2 regions of the Nonomuraea sp. NPDC050783 genome follow, and region 1 is predicted to be linked to the other one. Evidence: riboswitches for the same ligand, from Rfam matches in the RefSeq annotation. Region 1 holds a riboswitch; the other holds the start of a gene.
The links. Region 1 has a riboswitch for cyclic di-AMP ahead of AB0H75_RS16420 (NlpC/P60 family protein). Riboswitches for the same ligand answer to the same signal wherever they lie in the genome.
Positions count from the first base shown of each region.

Region 1 (7,634 bases):
GTCAGGACGAGCAGCCCGGCAGGCGTGCGGACGATCGGCCCGCGCTCGCGCAGCACGTGGTAGCGCGCATAGGGATCATCCAGAAAACCGGGGTCGGAGGGATCAAAACCCAGGACGTCCACCGGGTGGGGAGAGGAGGGAGAGGCAGCCGCGGACCGCTCAACGGGATCGGTCATCACGCGTCCAGGATCCGGGCGGCATATGGCGAGTACGTCACATATGCGGGATCATGTCAATAGCGCTCGTCAAGGAGCGGATTTATCGTGCTTGACGACCTTTCGGAGATGCGTTTACCGTCTGCGAGACGAGCGGCTTTGGCCCGTTGTATGGTCCAAATTCTGCTGTTGGGGGGGAGGGCTCCCGATGGATGTGCTCACTGAAGGCGTTGAGCTGAGCCATGCGGATCTGGCTTTACTCGGCGAGCTGGCCAAGGGCGTCACGGTAGATCGCGTGGGCAGGCGTCTGGACATCAGTGGGAGGACGGTGCGCCGCCGGTTGCGCGGCATCTGTGACCGGATCGGCGTGGCCACGGCCATCGAGGCCGTGGCCTGGGCGGCACGCCGCCAGCTCATCTGAGGCTCGCGGCTCATCGACAGGGAGGGACGAAGCAGGACGGACCGGCGCTCAGGAGGCGGGCGGCCGGTTCGAGAACGGGGTCAGTCCGCGACGCGGACCGCGCCGGCGAAGGGCCGGTTCGCGAGCGAGGCGACCCGCACGACGTCACCCGTCCGCGGGGCGTGGATCATCATGCCCCCGCCGATGTAGATGCCGACGTGGTGCAGATCGCTGTAGAAGAAGACCAGGTCACCCGGGCGCAGCTCCTCCCTGGAGACGTGCCGGCCCGCGGTCCACTGGTCGCCGGTGTAGTGCGGCAGCGAGATGCCGACCCGCTGGAAGGCGGCCATGACCAGGCCGGAGCAGTCGTAGGAGCTCGGGCCCGCGGCGCCCCACACGTACGGCTTGAGCTGCTGCGTGAGCGCCCACCTGACGGCCTCGGCGGCCTTGCCGCTGCCCGGGATCGGCAGGTTGACGCGGACCGCGCGGGTGCCGGGCTGCCCGGCCTCGCCGAGCGCGCGCCGGTAGAGGCTGCTCTCCGTCCTGGCCACCAGCTTGGTGATCTTTTCGCGCTTGGCTTCGAGGTCGGCGACGATCCGGCGCAGCTCCTCGATGCGGGTCTTGGCGCCGGCCTCGGCGCGGGTGGCCGCGTCCATGGCCTTGAGGAGCTGGTTGACCTCCTCGCCCTGCTGGGCCTCCAGCGCCTGCGTGGTGGCGGCGCGGTCGAGGAACGCCTCGGGATCCTTGGCCTGGGTGAAGGCGAGGGTGCGGTTGAGCCCGCCGGTGATGTAGGCGTTCTGGGCGAGCATGACGGCCTTGGCGCGCTTGGCGGCCAGATCGGCCTGGCTGTCGGCCAGCGTCTTCTGCGCGGCCTCTGCGGCCTTCTTGGCGGTCTTGTACTTCTCCCGCTGGCCGTTGTACTGCTCCGTCAGCGTCTCGATCTCGACGTGCAGCTTCTCGACCTTGTCGGACAGCTCCTTGAGCGACGGCTTGGGATCCGCGGACGCCGGGGCTGTGGGGACGGCGACCAGGAGCGCGGCGACCACGGTGGCCATCACTCCGAGCCGGAACGGCCGCCGGAGCCGTTCCGCGGGGCGGGCACCGGTGCCCGCCGACCTCTTGTTCCCACGCGTACGCGTGCGCTTCACCAACCAGCTCCTTTCCTCGACGCCTACCGGGTTAGCTGACGGGTTCGGGCCGGAGCAGCCCTACCGAAGACTCGGATTCACCCCGTGATGGCGTGCGGCGGGCGCCATCGGCGGTTCCCCGGCTTCCCTTGCGGGAATTGGGCGTGTTCCTCACGTACGACACGCGGGGAACATCGTCGCTGGACACTAATGCACTCCCGGTTCCTGCTCAACCAGAACTGCTTGATCTGTTGAGGTTTCACAACTGAAGGGTCACAAGGTGATCTCGTGATCAAGCGTACAGAAGAGACTTTATGTCCTCTTTGCCGTTGGTTCTGCCGGACGGACGTCGATGCCGGGCCTGTCCGCAGGTGACCGGGGCGTGGCGTGGAACGGCGCGGGCAGAGGGAGATAAGTCCGAGCCGTAATGACATCTGTACTCTGGAGAGCCATGGAGCAGGTGGCCGAACTGACAGTGCCCGAGACCGCGGTGGTGGTCCGGCGTGCCCGCACGCCCGACGTCCGCGGGATCAGGCGCCTGGTCGACACCTACGCGGGCGCGGGTCCCCGGCTCCTGGAGAAGACCACGGTGACGCTGTACGAGGACGTACAGGAGTTCTGGGTGGCCGAGCTCGGCGGGCGGGTCGCCGGCTGCGGTGCCCTCCACGTCCTGTGGGAGGACCTCGCCGAGGTCCGTACGGTCGCCGTCGATCCGGAACACCGCGGCATGGGCATCGGCCACCGGATCGTCGAGGCACTCATACAGCAGGCGAAGGATCTTGGTCTGCGACGTGTATTCTGTCTGACTTTTGAGGTCGACTTCTTCGCCAGGCACGGTTTCCGCCCCATCCAGGGAACACCCGTCTCCCCTGAGGTCTACGCCGAGTTGCTGGCCTCGTACGACGAGGGTGTGGCGGAGTTCCTCGACCTGGAGCACGTCAAGCCGAACACCCTGGGCAACACCCGCATGCTGCTCCATCTGACATCGGGTGACGCAGGCCTTGACCAGACGGAAAGGTGATTGTTGATACCTATGTCGATACGTTGGGCAGCACAGGCATGTGCCCTGACATGTGCCACATGCGCACTCGAAGCGAGGTGACACGGTGAGCACCGGACAGCCGCCGTATCCACAAGACGAATCCGGCGAGAACTCCGCGCCCGGCAATCCCCACTACGGGCAGCAGAACCCCGGCCGCCACCCCGGCGAGCCGGACCCCGACGCCACCGTGGTCGGCTACCGCGCGGACGACGCATTCGGTCAACCCCCCTACAACCAGCAGCAGGGCTACGGCCAGCAGCCGCAGTACGGGCAGCAGGGCTACGGCCAGCAGCCCCAGTACGGCCAGCAGCCGCAGTCGCAGCCGGACTACGGCCAGCAGCAGTACGGCCAGCAGCCGCAGTCCCAACCGGGCTACGGCCAGCAGCCCGGCTACGGGCAGCAGCCGCAGTCCCAGCCGGACTACGGGCAGCAGCAGTACGGCCAGCAGCAGGGCTACGGCCAGCAGCCCCAGTACGGGCAGCAGCCGCAGTCGCAGCCGGACTACGGGCAGCAGCAGTACGGCCAGCAGCCGCAGTCCCAGCCGGGCTACGGTCAGCAGCCCTCCTCGGGCCAGTACGGCGCCCAGCCGGGTTACGGCCAGCAGCCACAGTCCCAGCCCGACTACGGCCAGCAGCCCGGTTACGGCCAGCAGGGCTACGCCCAGCAGCCGCAGTCGCAACCGGACTACGGCCAGCAGCCCGGTTACGGGCAGCAGCCGCAGTCGCAGCCCGACTACGGCCAGCAGCAGTACGGCCAGCAGCCGCAGTCCCAGCCGGGCTACGGCCAGCAGCCTTCCTCCGGCCCCGGCCAGTACGGCGACCAGCAGTACGGCCAGGCGTACGGCTACGGCCAGCAGGCCCAGCCGGACTACGGCCAGCAGCAGGGCTATGGCCAGCAGCCGGGCTACGGTCAGCAGCAGGGCTACGGGCAGCCGGGCTACGGCCAGCAGCAGTACGGCCAGCAGCCCGGCTACGGCCAGCCGGTCGGCGTCCAGCCGCCCGGCGCCCCCGCCCCGCTCGCCGAGTGGTGGCAGCGCCTGGTGGCCAGGCTGATCGACGGCGTCATCCTGTTCATCCTCAACATCGTCGTCGGCCTGATCTTCGGCCTCCTCTTCGTGGCCACCTACAGCTCGCTCGACGGCAGCAGCTCCGGGTTCGCCTCGTCGATCGTGGTCGGCATCCTGTCGTCGGTCGTGGTGACCCTCCTCTGGGTGGCCTACGACTTCTTCCTGCTGAAGGCGAACGGCCAGACCGTCGGCAAGATGGTGATGGGCATCAAGGTCGTCCCCGTCGGCCAGGCGATGCCGCCCAAGGGCCTGCCGACCGACGCCGCGCTCAAGCGCGCCGTCGGCACGTGGGGCTGGTGGGTGCTCAACGCCGTCCCGATCCCGCTGATCCCCGCGCTGCTCGCGTGGGCCGGCGTCGCCGTCAACGGCGCCTCCCAGCTCTGGGACAAGCCGTTGCAGCAGACGTTCGCCGACAAGTTCGCGCGGACGGTGGTCGTCAAGATCAAGTAGTCCGCGGACGTCACCATAGGGGCCGGCTTCCCGCCGGCCCCTATGTTTTGCCCGCGGGGCCGTACCAGAATGGGAGGACCTGCACGCCCCGCCGGGGCCGCCGACGACGCGAGGTGGAGGTTATGGCCGGTACGGTGCCGCGCGCGGACACGCTGCCGGCGGAATGGTGGGAACGGCTCGCCGCCCGGCTGATTGAAGCGCTCGTCTTCGGGGTCTTCTATTACATTCTGTTCATCGCCCTGTGGGGCATCTTCCGAACTGTCGGGATGTTGCAGGTCTTCGACGGCCGGTTGCCCGGTGTGGGCGCCTGGCTGGTCGCCGGGGCGGCTTATGCGGGCTACGACTGGTGGGCCCATTCCCGGGGCGGCCGCACGTTCGGCAAGGTGATCATGCGGATTCGCCTGGCCCCCGGCCGTCCGGCGTCCGGCGCGGCCCTGAAACGGGCCCTGGTCTATCCGGGGCCGCTCATGCTGGTGGGCATTCCGGTGGTCAATCTCCTCGCCGGAATGTTGCTGTTCGGGGTGGGTCTGCTCATCCTGATGGACAAGCCGCTGGAGCGTGGTCCGCACGACCGGCTGGCCGGAACGCGTGTGGTAAAAGATCTTCGCTGAGCCTTCCGCACCTGCGCCGACGCCTTTTCGCAAAGTTTTCGCTTGATCCGGTAAGGAGTCTGGAGAGACTGGCATTAGGCTATGGGGCGTCCGGGTTGCCGGATGTCGGCGCCCCTGCGACGCGCAGGGCATGTGTGTGCCGCTATGGTCGGATGCGGGCGGTTGTCGCCGTACGCTGCACAGGGGTCACGATCTCAAGGCGGCGACCCCGGGCGCATATAGCGCCCCCCAAACCCTGTCTGCCGTGGAGGCGAGGACGAATGGAAGCCCTAACGGACGTATTGTCAGCGCTCATCCCCCCGGCCGTGGTGGCCGGAGCCTTCATCTTTGGCGTGGTGAAGTTGGTCCGGTACGAGGGCCCCGGGCGGCACCCTAAGCCTCAGGAGCCGGCCGAGAAGCAGAACTGATCGGCCAGTCAGCGAATCCCGCAGTGGCTGAATTGTCTCAGCGCCTTTCCGGGTATATGTTTGGGCAGGCGAATGAAACAATGCCCGCGAAAGGATTGCGTAGATGGCCAAGCAGATCCAGGAGATTCTCATCGATGACCTCGATGGGGGCGAGGCCAATGAGACGGTCAGCTTCGCTATTGACGGCTCCTCCTATGAGATTGACCTCAGCGACCTTAACGCCAAGAAGCTGAGGGACGCGCTCTCGCCTTTCGTGCAGCACGCGCGCCGGGCGGGCGCCGCAACCTCCGCACGTCGTCGCGGTCGTAGCGGCAGAAGTGCGATGAGCCGGGAGAAGAGCGCGGAGATCCGGCAGTGGGCCAAGGCCCACGGTCTGCCGGTCAGCGAGCGTGGCCGTATCGCCTCGACCGTCGTCGAGAAGTACGAGGCGGCTCACTGAAAGAGCCGTCGTACGACCATGCGCTTATGCCGTTCGCCTTGGACCCCGGCGGCCGCCATAAGCGCATGATCATTTACGGCGGCGTTCCAAATACCGGAACGCCGCGGCGGACGAACCGCTGACTCGTCCATATGCGGGCGTTTTGGCCGCGTGTCACGGCCCCGTGCCCGGTGCCGTTTCACCGGGCGGGCGCCCGCATATGTGAAGGCGTGATGTCCGTTCTGCCCGAATGCTGAATGCTGAGGGCGGCCCGTTCCTTGAGGCGTGCCCGGGGGACGCCGGAGCGGCGATGCCGTAACGCGCCGGGGGATTGATGGCGTGACGGCCGGGGATTGCGGCGATCCGGACGCGGGAACGTACGTTGAATGGGGTATGCGGGCTCCCGCCCCCGTTCCTGGGTAAAAGCTGTGAATCTTCGCCGAGGGGGCCTAATCCGTGATCTCCACTCGCGCGGGGGCCGCCGCCGCCGTCCGGTAACCCTGCTGACCGGATGGGGATTGACCGGGGGAGCGGTAGGTACCGGGTCATGCTCAGGGCGTAGCGCGCTCACTTGGCCTTCCATTGCCGGACGACATACAGTGATTGCGTAACAGAGATACGGACGCGGCATCACCGGCGATGCGGCGGGCGCGGCCCCTCGACGGGCAGGCGGCCCGGGCGTCCGGGGGCCGATCCGTGTTGATCTGGGTGCGTCGCGGCGGCAATTCAGTGTCGCCTCCCCGTAGCGGCCTAAACATCGTTCGCTTGCGGCGTATCGGGAACACGTCACCCCCTAACAGTAGTTGGATGGAGGGTGAACGCCCTGCTCTCGGGGAACGTCTCTGCTATAGAGCGTGTCAGAGGCGATGGGCACGGTTCGCCGAGCCAGGGCTAGCATGCGGGAGGACGGGACCGGATTTACCGGCCTGACTGACCGCTCTGTGAGGAGCGACGAGATGTTCGAGAGGTTCACCGACCGAGCGAGGCGTGTTGTCGTCTTGGCCCAAGAAGAGGCCAGGATGCTCAACCACAACTACATCGGCACTGAGCACATTCTTCTTGGCTTGATCCACGAAGGTGAGGGCGTTGCCGCCAAGGCTCTGGAGAGCCTGGGCATCAGCCTTGAGGGTGTGCGCCAGCAGGTCGAGGAGATCATCGGCCAGGGCCAGTCGGCTCCGTCGGGGCACATTCCCTTCACCCCGCGGGCCAAGAAGGTCCTCGAGCTGTCGCTCCGTGAGGCTCTGCAGCTGGGCCACAACTACATCGGCACCGAGCACATCCTGCTCGGGCTCATCCGCGAGGGTGAGGGTGTGGCGGCCCAGGTGCTGGTCAAGCTTGGAGCTGATCTCAACCGGGTCCGGCAGCAGGTCATCCAGCTGCTCCACGGTTACCAGGGCAAGGAGCCGGCCGCCGCGGGTGGCCCCCAGGAGTCGGCCCCGTCCACGTCCCTGGTCCTCGACCAGTTCGGCCGCAACCTGACCCAGGCCGCCCGCGAGGGCAAGCTGGATCCGGTCATCGGCCGTGAGAAGGAGATCGAGCGGGTCATGCAGGTCCTCTCCCGGAGGACCAAGAACAACCCCGTTCTCATCGGCGAGCCCGGCGTCGGCAAGACCGCCGTCGTCGAGGGCCTGTCGCAGAAGATCGTCAGGGGCGAGGTGCCCGAGACGCTGAAGGACAAGCAGCTCTACACGCTTGACCTCGGCGCCCTGGTCGCCGGCTCCCGCTACCGCGGCGACTTCGAGGAGCGCCTGAAGAAGGTGCTCAAGGAGATCCGCACGCGCGGCGACATCATCCTGTTCATCGACGAGCTGCACACGCTCGTGGGTGCGGGCGCCGCGGAGGGCGCGATCGACGCCGCCAGCATCCTCAAGCCGATGCTGGCCCGCGGCGAGCTGCAGACGATCGGCGCGACCACGCTCGACGAATACCGCAAGTACCTCGAGAAGGACGCCGCGCTG
Region 1 is NZ_JBFAHK010000005.1:388,718-396,351, reverse strand. Features, by position in the region: gene AB0H75_RS16430 (cytochrome P450) at 1-176, opposite strand, end outside; gene AB0H75_RS16425 (LuxR C-terminal-related transcriptional regulator) at 364-576, shown strand; gene AB0H75_RS16420 (NlpC/P60 family protein) at 657-1,703, opposite strand; cyclic di-AMP (ydaO/yuaA leader) riboswitch at 1,709-1,857, opposite strand; gene AB0H75_RS16415 (amino-acid N-acetyltransferase) at 2,134-2,703, shown strand; gene AB0H75_RS16410 (RDD family protein) at 2,789-4,240, shown strand; gene AB0H75_RS16405 (RDD family protein) at 4,363-4,851, shown strand; gene AB0H75_RS16400 (Lsr2 family protein) at 5,362-5,697, shown strand; gene AB0H75_RS16395 (ATP-dependent Clp protease ATP-binding subunit) at 6,633-7,634, shown strand, end outside.

Region 2 (7,634 bases), on a different contig from region 1:
GCGCTGTGGCGCCGGCCCTTCGACGCCGTCAAGGGCCTGGCCAGGGAGAGCCTGGCCGAGGCCCGGCGCTCGGTCGACGCGCTGCGGCCCGAGCCGCTGGAGGGCGCCCGCCTGGGCGACGCGCTCGCCGACGTCGCCGGCCGGTGGTCGAAGCTGCACGGGCTCGCCGTCCGGGTCACGACGACCGGCACGGCGCGGCCGATGGCACCGGAGGCCGAGTTCGCGCTGCTGCGCACGGCGCAGGAGGCGCTGGCCAACGTGGCCAAGCACGCGCACGCGACCAGGGTCGGGCTGACGCTGTCCTACCTGGAGCACGAGGTGGCACTGGACGTGCGCGACGACGGCAGGGGCTTCGATCCGGAGGGTCTCGGAGCCGGTACGGCCACGGACGGCGGGTCGCGGCCGCCGTCCCGCGGCGGCGGATTCGGCCTGGCCATCATGCGGCAGCGCGTCGAAGGGCTGTCCGGGACCTTACAGATCGAGTCCGAGCCCGGCGCCGGCACCGGGATCTCGGCCCGCGTCCCCACGCTGCCGGCAGGGAGCCACGCATGACCGATCACGCGGCCGAGCCGGCGGCCGGAACCCCGATCCGGTTGGTGATCGCGGACGACCATCCCGTCGTCAGGGACGGGCTGAGCAGCATGTTCGCCTCCGCGCCCGGGTTCGAGGTGCTGGGCGAGGCCGCGGACGGCGCCACGGCCGTACGGCTCGCCCAGGAGCTCAGCCCCGACGTGATCCTGATGGACCTGCGCATGCCGGGCATGGACGGGCTGACCGCGATCCACGAGCTGGCCAGGTGCGGCGTCACCGCGCGCGTGCTGGTGCTGACCACCTACGACACCGACACCCACGTCCTCCCGGCGATCGAGGCGGGCGCGACCGGCTACCTGCTCAAGGACTCCCCCCGGGAGGAGCTGCTGCGAGGCGCGCGGGCCGCCGCCAGGGGCGAGAGCGTGTTGTCCCCCTCGGTGGCGGCACGGCTGATGAACCGGGTCAGGACACCCCCGCCGCACCTGCTCAGCCGGCGGGAGCTGGAGGTCCTGGAGCTCGTGGCGGCCGGGAACACCAACCGCGAGGCGGCCGCCCGGCTGTTCATCACCGAGGCCACGGTCAAGAGCCACCTTCTGAACATCTACGCCAAGCTCGGCGTGGGCGACCGGGCCGCCGCCGTCAGCGAGGCGTTCAACCGGGGGCTGCTCGTCCCGCGGGCTCCCCGGCGGTTCTGACCCTGACCTCCCTGACCCTGACCTCCCTGACCCTGGCCTCCCTGGCCCTGGTCTCAGTTCATCGAGATGTGCACGTGGTCGTAGTGGTTCTCGGTGATGCTGCCGCGGTCGGACATCGGGCGCCAGCCGGAGCCCGAGTTGATGCGCTGCTTCCAGATCACGTACTTGACGCCGAGTTTGTCCTTGTTCTGCAGGGCCCAGGCGGCGAGGCGGTCGCCCAGGGCGGCGTTGGCGGCGGTGGGCATGCTGCCGCCGGTGCTCATCATGAAGTCGCAGGCGCGGCCGAGCGGGTGCTCGCCGCCGGCGCCGGAGCGGAAGCAGCCCACCGAGAACGGCAGCGCGAAGTTCTTGCGTACCTGCTCGCGCATCAGGCGGGTGCGCGGGGTGATGTTGTCCGCGCCGGCCGGCAGCTCGGGGGCCCAGGTGCCGTTGGACGTGCGGCCGCCGGCGTACGGGACGAGGTCCGCCAGCTTCTCCTTGATGTCGTCGATGACGTCCTCGGCCTCGTCGCGCTGCTCCGCCACGTCCGCCGCGTCGTCGCGGATCTTGTCCGTCAGCGCCTCGGCCTCGGCGGCGGCCTTCTTCTTCTCGTCGCGGGCCTTGGCCACGTTCTGCACCAGCGCCTGCTGCTCGGCGGTGAGCTGGTCGAGGACTGCCGCGCTGGCGCCGTCCAGCATGAAGCCGGGCACCGGCGGGTTGCCGTTCTGGTAGCGCAGCCGGGCGAGTTCGGCGACGCGCTGCTCGGTCGTGGCCAGCGTGCGGTCGGCGGCGGCCAGGCGCTCCTTCGCCGCGCCGGCCGCCTCCTGCGCCTTGGCCAGCTCGACGCGCTTGAGGTTGTACTGCTCGATGAGCTTGTCGACCTTGGTGTTGAGCCGCTTGAGCTGGGCGCGGAGCTGGGCCTCGGTGGGCTTCGGCGCGGTGAGCTTCAGCGCGGTGGGTTTCGGCGCGACCGCCGCCACCTGGGCCCGCGCCGGGGCCGCCGGGAGGGCCGCGACCGTGCCGACGACCAGGGCGGCGATCAGGCCGGTGGCGGCGAGGCCGGAGCCGATGGCCTGGGGTGCGGGGGGCGAAGCCGCCACGTACTCGGGTTCCTCTCCCTCTGCCGGCCGGGTTAGCTGACGGGTTCGGGCGTGAGAGTGCGTCCCTACCACCGAAGTGGATTCACCCCAGGTGCGGTGGGTCCCCGGCTCCCGGGCGACGCGCCCGGGATTAGGCGTGCAACGGTTGTGACCACCGGTGCATATCGGGATGTTAGTGGTAGATCACGATTCATGCGACCTTAAGTAGAAATCTATTAGTGATCAAGTTGTGATCGGAGCATGCGGGCCGCCTCCTCCGGCAGCACGTCGTTGACGAACGCGCCCATCGCCGACTCCGATCCGGCCAGGTACTTCAGCTTCCCGGGCGCCCGCCTGACGCTGAACAGCTCCAGATGCAGGTACGCCAGCTCCCGCCCCTCCCGCACGGGCGCCTGGTGCCAGGCCGAGATGTACGGCATCACGACCCCGAACAGCCCGTCGAAGGCCCGCAGCACCGAGGTGTAGAGCGGCGCGAACGCGGCCCGCTCCGCCTCCGTCAGCGCCGGCAGGTCGGGCACCTGCCGGTGCGGGTACACGTGCACCTCGAACGGCCAGCGCGCGGCGGCCGGCACGAACGCCGTCCAGTGCTCGTTGGCGGCCACCACCCGCGTGCCGGCGGCCCGCTCGGCGGCCAGGACGTCGGCGAACAGGTTCCCCGGGCCCTGGTGGCGGGCGGCGGCGCCGAGCTGGAGCCTGGTGCGCGGGGTGACGTACGGGTAGGCGTAGATCTGCCCGTGCGGGTGCGCCAGCGTGATGCCGATCTCCGAGCCCCGGTTCTCGAAGCAGAACACCTGCTCCACGCCCTCGATGCCGGACAGCTCGGCGGTGCGGTCGGCCCATGCCTCCATGACCAGCTCGACCCCGTCGTCGGACAGGCGGGAGAAGCTGGAGTCGTGGTCGGGGGTGAAGCAGACGACCTCGCACCGGCCCGCGCCGGGCCGGACCGCACTCAGCCCACCCACATCCTCATAAGTCGCAAAATTTCCGGAAAAAGAGGGGAAGCGGTTCTCGAACACCACCACGTCGTAGTCGGAGGCCGGGATCTCCGTGAGCCGGTCCCCCGACGACGGGCACAACGGGCACTCCGCCGCCGTGCCGGTCGGCTGGAACGTCCGCGTCTGCCGGTGCCCGGCGATCGCGACCCACTCCTCCGTCAGCGGGTCGTAGCGCAGCTCGGACGCCACCGGGCGGGGGCCCAGCTCGCGCCGGTCCACCGCGCCGCGGTCGGCGTCGTCACGACGGTCGAAGTAGATGAGCTCCCGGCCGTCGGCCAGGTGGGTGATGGTGCGCTTCACAGCGTGCCCTCTTCCGCGATGATGAGTTCGCCGGCCCTGTCGGCCAGCTCCGTACGTGCCTCCTGCGGCAGCCCGGCGTCGCTGATGACCACGTCCGCCTCGCTCAGCTCGGCGATGGTGCTGATGCCGACCGTGTTCCACTTGGTGTGGTCGGCGGGCACCACCAGGCGGTTGGCCGCCGTCACCAGCTCCCTGTCGGTCTCGGACTCCAGCAGGTTGGGCGTGGTGAAGCCGGCCCGCACGCTCATCCCGTGGACGCCGAGGAAGAGCGTGTCCACGTGCAGGCGGCGGATCGCGGCCACGGCGACCGGGCCCACCAGGGCGTCCGAGGGGGTGCGGACCCCGCCGGTCAGCACGACCGTGCGGTCGGCGCGCGGGTTGCGGTGGAAGACGTCGGCGACGGGGATCGAGTTGGTGATCACCGTGAGCTCGGGCACGCCGATCAGATGGTGGGCCAGCGCCCACGTGGTGGTGCCCGCCGACAGCGCGACGGCGGTGCCCGGCCGGACGAGCTGGGCGGCGCGGCGCGCGATGACCTGCTTCTCCGGCTGCTGGCGGGCGGACTTGGCGGTGAAGCCCGGCTCCTCGGTCGAGCCGGGGCCGAGGGCGGTGGCGCCGCCGTGCACCTTCTCCAGCAGGCCGCGCTCGGCCAGCACCTCCAGGTCGCGGCGGATGGTCATGTCGGAGACGCCGAGCTCGCGCACGAGGTCGGCCACCCGGACGCCACCGTTGCTGCGTACGCGTTCCAGGATCGCCTGCTGACGCTGCTGTGCGAGCACCCCTGCTCCTTCCAACAGATTCCACCAAATTATGACACGGATATGTTGGAGGAATGTTAGTTCCGGCGGACCGCTTGCCTGGTCGGCGCGGCGGAGGGACGGTGGGAGATCATGCCGGGAACCTCATCGACGGGAGGCGGGCTCATGGCCAGGCGAGCACGCAAGGGCAGGGCGCGCAAGAAGAAGAAGGCGAACCACGGCAAGCGCCCCACCGCACGCTAGAGACCGGGTGGCCGCCCGGCGGCCACCCGGTCCTCCAGGTCAGGACGGAAGCTCGGTGAGCGCCCGGTCGATGCGCTCCTGCGGCAGCGTGAAGTCCTCCAGCCGGCCGTCCAGGTGGCGGTCGTAGGCCGCCAGGTCGAAGTGGCCGTGGCCGCACAGCGCGGTGAGGATCACCTTCTCCTCCCCGCTCTCCTTGCAGCGCAACGCCTCCGCGATCGTCTCGGCCAGGGCGTGGGTGGGCTCCGGCGCCGGGACGATGCCCTCGGTGCGGGCGAAGCGGACACCGGCCGCGAAGCACTCGTTCTGGGTACGGGTGACCGCCTCGAACAGGCCCAGCTCGTACAGGTGCGACAACAGCGGCGACATGCCGTGGTAGCGCAGGCCGCCCGCGTGGATGGGGTCCGGCACGAACGAGTGCCCCAGCGTGTGCATCTTGAGCAGCGGCGTCAGGCCGGCCGTGTCGCCGAAGTCGTAGGCGTACACGCCGCGCGTGAACGACGGGCACGCGGCCGGCTCGACCGCCCGGAACACGGTGCCGAGCCGCCCGGCCAGCTTCTCGCGCAGGAACGGGAACATCAGGCCCGCGAAGTTGGAGCCGCCGCCGGTGCAGCCGATGACCAGGTCGGGCGGCTCGGGAAGCTGCCCGATGGCCTCCTCGCCGATCACCGTCTGGTGCATGAGCACGTGGTTGAGCACCGAGCCGAGCGCGTAGCGGGCGTCGGGGCTCGCGGCGGCCGTCTCGACGGCCTCGCTGATCGCGATGCCCAGGCTGCCCGGCGAGTCCGGGTCGCCGGCCAGGACCTTGCTGCCCGCGCCGGTCAGCGGGGACGGGCTGGCGTGCACGGTGGCCCCGTACATCCGCATGAGCGAGCGCCGGTAGGGCTTCTGGTCGTACGAGGCGCGGACCATCCAGATCCGGCATTCGACGTCGAACTGGGAGCAGGCGAACGCCAGCGCCGACCCCCACTGCCCGGCGCCGGTCTCGGTGGTGAGCAGCCGGACGCCTTCCCGGGCGTTGTAGTACGCCTGCGGCACGGCGGTGTTGGGCTTGTGGGAGCCGGCCGGCGAGCCGCCCTCGTACTTGTAGTAGATCCTGGCCGGCGTGCCGAGGGCCCGTTCCAGGCGGCGGGCCCGGATCAGCGGCGTCGGCCGCCAGAGCCGGTAGACCTCGGCCACCTCCTCCGGGATCGGGACGTAGCGCTCGGCGCTCACCTCCTGGGCGATCAGCTCCATGGGGAAGAGCGGGGCCAGGTCGTCGGGGCCGACGGGCTCGCGGGTGGCGGGATGGAGGGGCGGAGGTGGCGGAGCGGGCAGGTCGGGAACGATGTTGTACCAGTGGCTGGGCGTCACCGCTTCAGTCTGCGCCGATCGCGGACCCTGTTCCAGTACGCCTTCCGCCGCTATCGTGGTTGAATGACTTCACAAGAAAAAGGCGGGAAAATCCGTGCGGTGGTCTTCGACATCGGCGGCGTCCTGGAGCTCACACCACGCCTCGGGGTCACGGAGCGCTGGGAGACCGCGCTGGGGCTGCCCGCCGGGCACATCGACACCCACATGGCATCGTCCTGGGCGGCCGGCGCCCTCGGTGTGATCACCGAGGAAGACGTCCAGCGCGAGCTGACCGCACTCCTGGGAACGGACGCGGACGCGTTCATGGCGGACGTGTGGACCGAATACCTCGGGACGCTCAACACCGGCCTGACCGCCTATCTGCGGGACCTGCGTCCCCGCTACCGGACGGGCATCCTGAGCAACAGCTTCGTGGGCGCGCGGGAGCGCGAGCAGGCCGCGTACGGCTTCGCCGACCTCGTGGACCACCTCGTGTACTCGCACGAGGCCGGGCTGGCCAAACCGGATCCGCGGGCGTACCTGCTGGTGTGCGAGCGGCTGGGCGTGGCGCCCGAGGAAGCGGTCTTCCTGGACGACGTGGCGGCGTACGTGACGGGGGCCAGGCGGGTCGGCATGCGGGCGGTGCTGTACCGGGACAACGCGCAGGCCGTGGCCGCCCTGGACGCTCTGCTCGGCCGGTGAGCCGTTGCCGCTCGGCCGGCGGGTCGCTCCGCTCGACCGGCGGGTCGCTTCGCTCGACCGGCAGGTCGCTCCGCTCGACCGGCGGGTCGCTTCGCTCGACCGGCGGGTCGCTTCGCTCGGCCGGTGGGCCGTTTCGGTCAATCGGCGGCCAGGACGGCCAGGCGGTCGGGGTGGTCGGTCCTGACCACGACGTCGGCCGTGCGCTGGGGGCGGGCCTCCCGCTCGTACCGCTCGTAGGCGGGCAGCCGCCACCGCTCCTCCTCGGGCGTCCCGCGTTCCAGCGCGCCCGGGGACAACCACAGGTGCACGCTGACGTCGAACGCCAGCCCGCGCCCCAGCAGCAGCGTCCCGTCCACCAGCGCCACCCCGCCCGGCGGCAGCTCCTCGTAAGGGGCCCGGTAGGCCCGGTCCACCCGGCTGTCCCACAGCGCCGGCAGCAGCCGTCCCGAGCCGCCCGCGTCCAGGGGCTCCAGCACCTCCCGCCGCAACGCCTTGACGTCGAGCCAGTCCTCGTAGAAGGCGTCGGGATCGGTCCTGCCGTGCTCCAGCCGCAGCGAGGCGGGCCGCAGGAAGTCCGCGGCGGACACGCGCAGCACGGGCCGCCCGCGCAGCCGCAGCGGCGCGACCAGCTCGTCGGCCAGCGCCCCGGGCCGCGCGGCGGGCGCGCCGTCCACGGCCACCCGCACCCACGCCTCGCGGGGCCGCCCGGCGATCAGCTCGGCCAGCTCCTCGACGAGGACGTCCCGGGAGATCGGTCGCGCGCGCATCATCGCCCCCAGCTTACGATCACCCGCACCGCCGGCCGCCGGCGACCGGGGCACACAGGCGCGTGCGACCGGCGCCACCGTACGCCCGGCTCGCTCGCGGAGGTTTCCGGAAGCAGGAGGCGGCCGGGTTTCTCCGGGGCACCCCCTGCCCCGCGCCCAGGCCACCCATCGGGCTGACCTGGCCTTTCAGGCTTTGGAGCGGACGACGGGAATCGAACCCGCGTAGCTAGTTTGG
Region 2 is NZ_JBFAHK010000046.1:14,251-21,884, forward strand. Features, by position in the region: gene AB0H75_RS49110 (sensor histidine kinase) at 1-552, shown strand, start outside; gene AB0H75_RS49115 (response regulator) at 549-1,226, shown strand; gene AB0H75_RS49120 (coiled-coil domain-containing protein) at 1,280-2,305, opposite strand; cyclic di-AMP (ydaO/yuaA leader) riboswitch at 2,313-2,452, opposite strand; gene galT (galactose-1-phosphate uridylyltransferase) at 2,521-3,600, opposite strand; gene AB0H75_RS49130 (DeoR/GlpR family DNA-binding transcription regulator) at 3,597-4,379, opposite strand; gene AB0H75_RS49135 (TrpB-like pyridoxal phosphate-dependent enzyme) at 4,641-5,951, opposite strand; gene AB0H75_RS49140 (HAD family hydrolase) at 6,051-6,632, shown strand; gene AB0H75_RS49145 (uridine kinase) at 6,770-7,402, opposite strand; tRNA gene AB0H75_RS49150 (tRNA-Gly) at 7,594-7,634, opposite strand, start outside.
Region 2: it holds a riboswitch for cyclic di-AMP, as region 1 does, so the genes downstream of both, AB0H75_RS49120 (coiled-coil domain-containing protein) here and AB0H75_RS16420 (NlpC/P60 family protein) in region 1, are expected to answer to the same signal.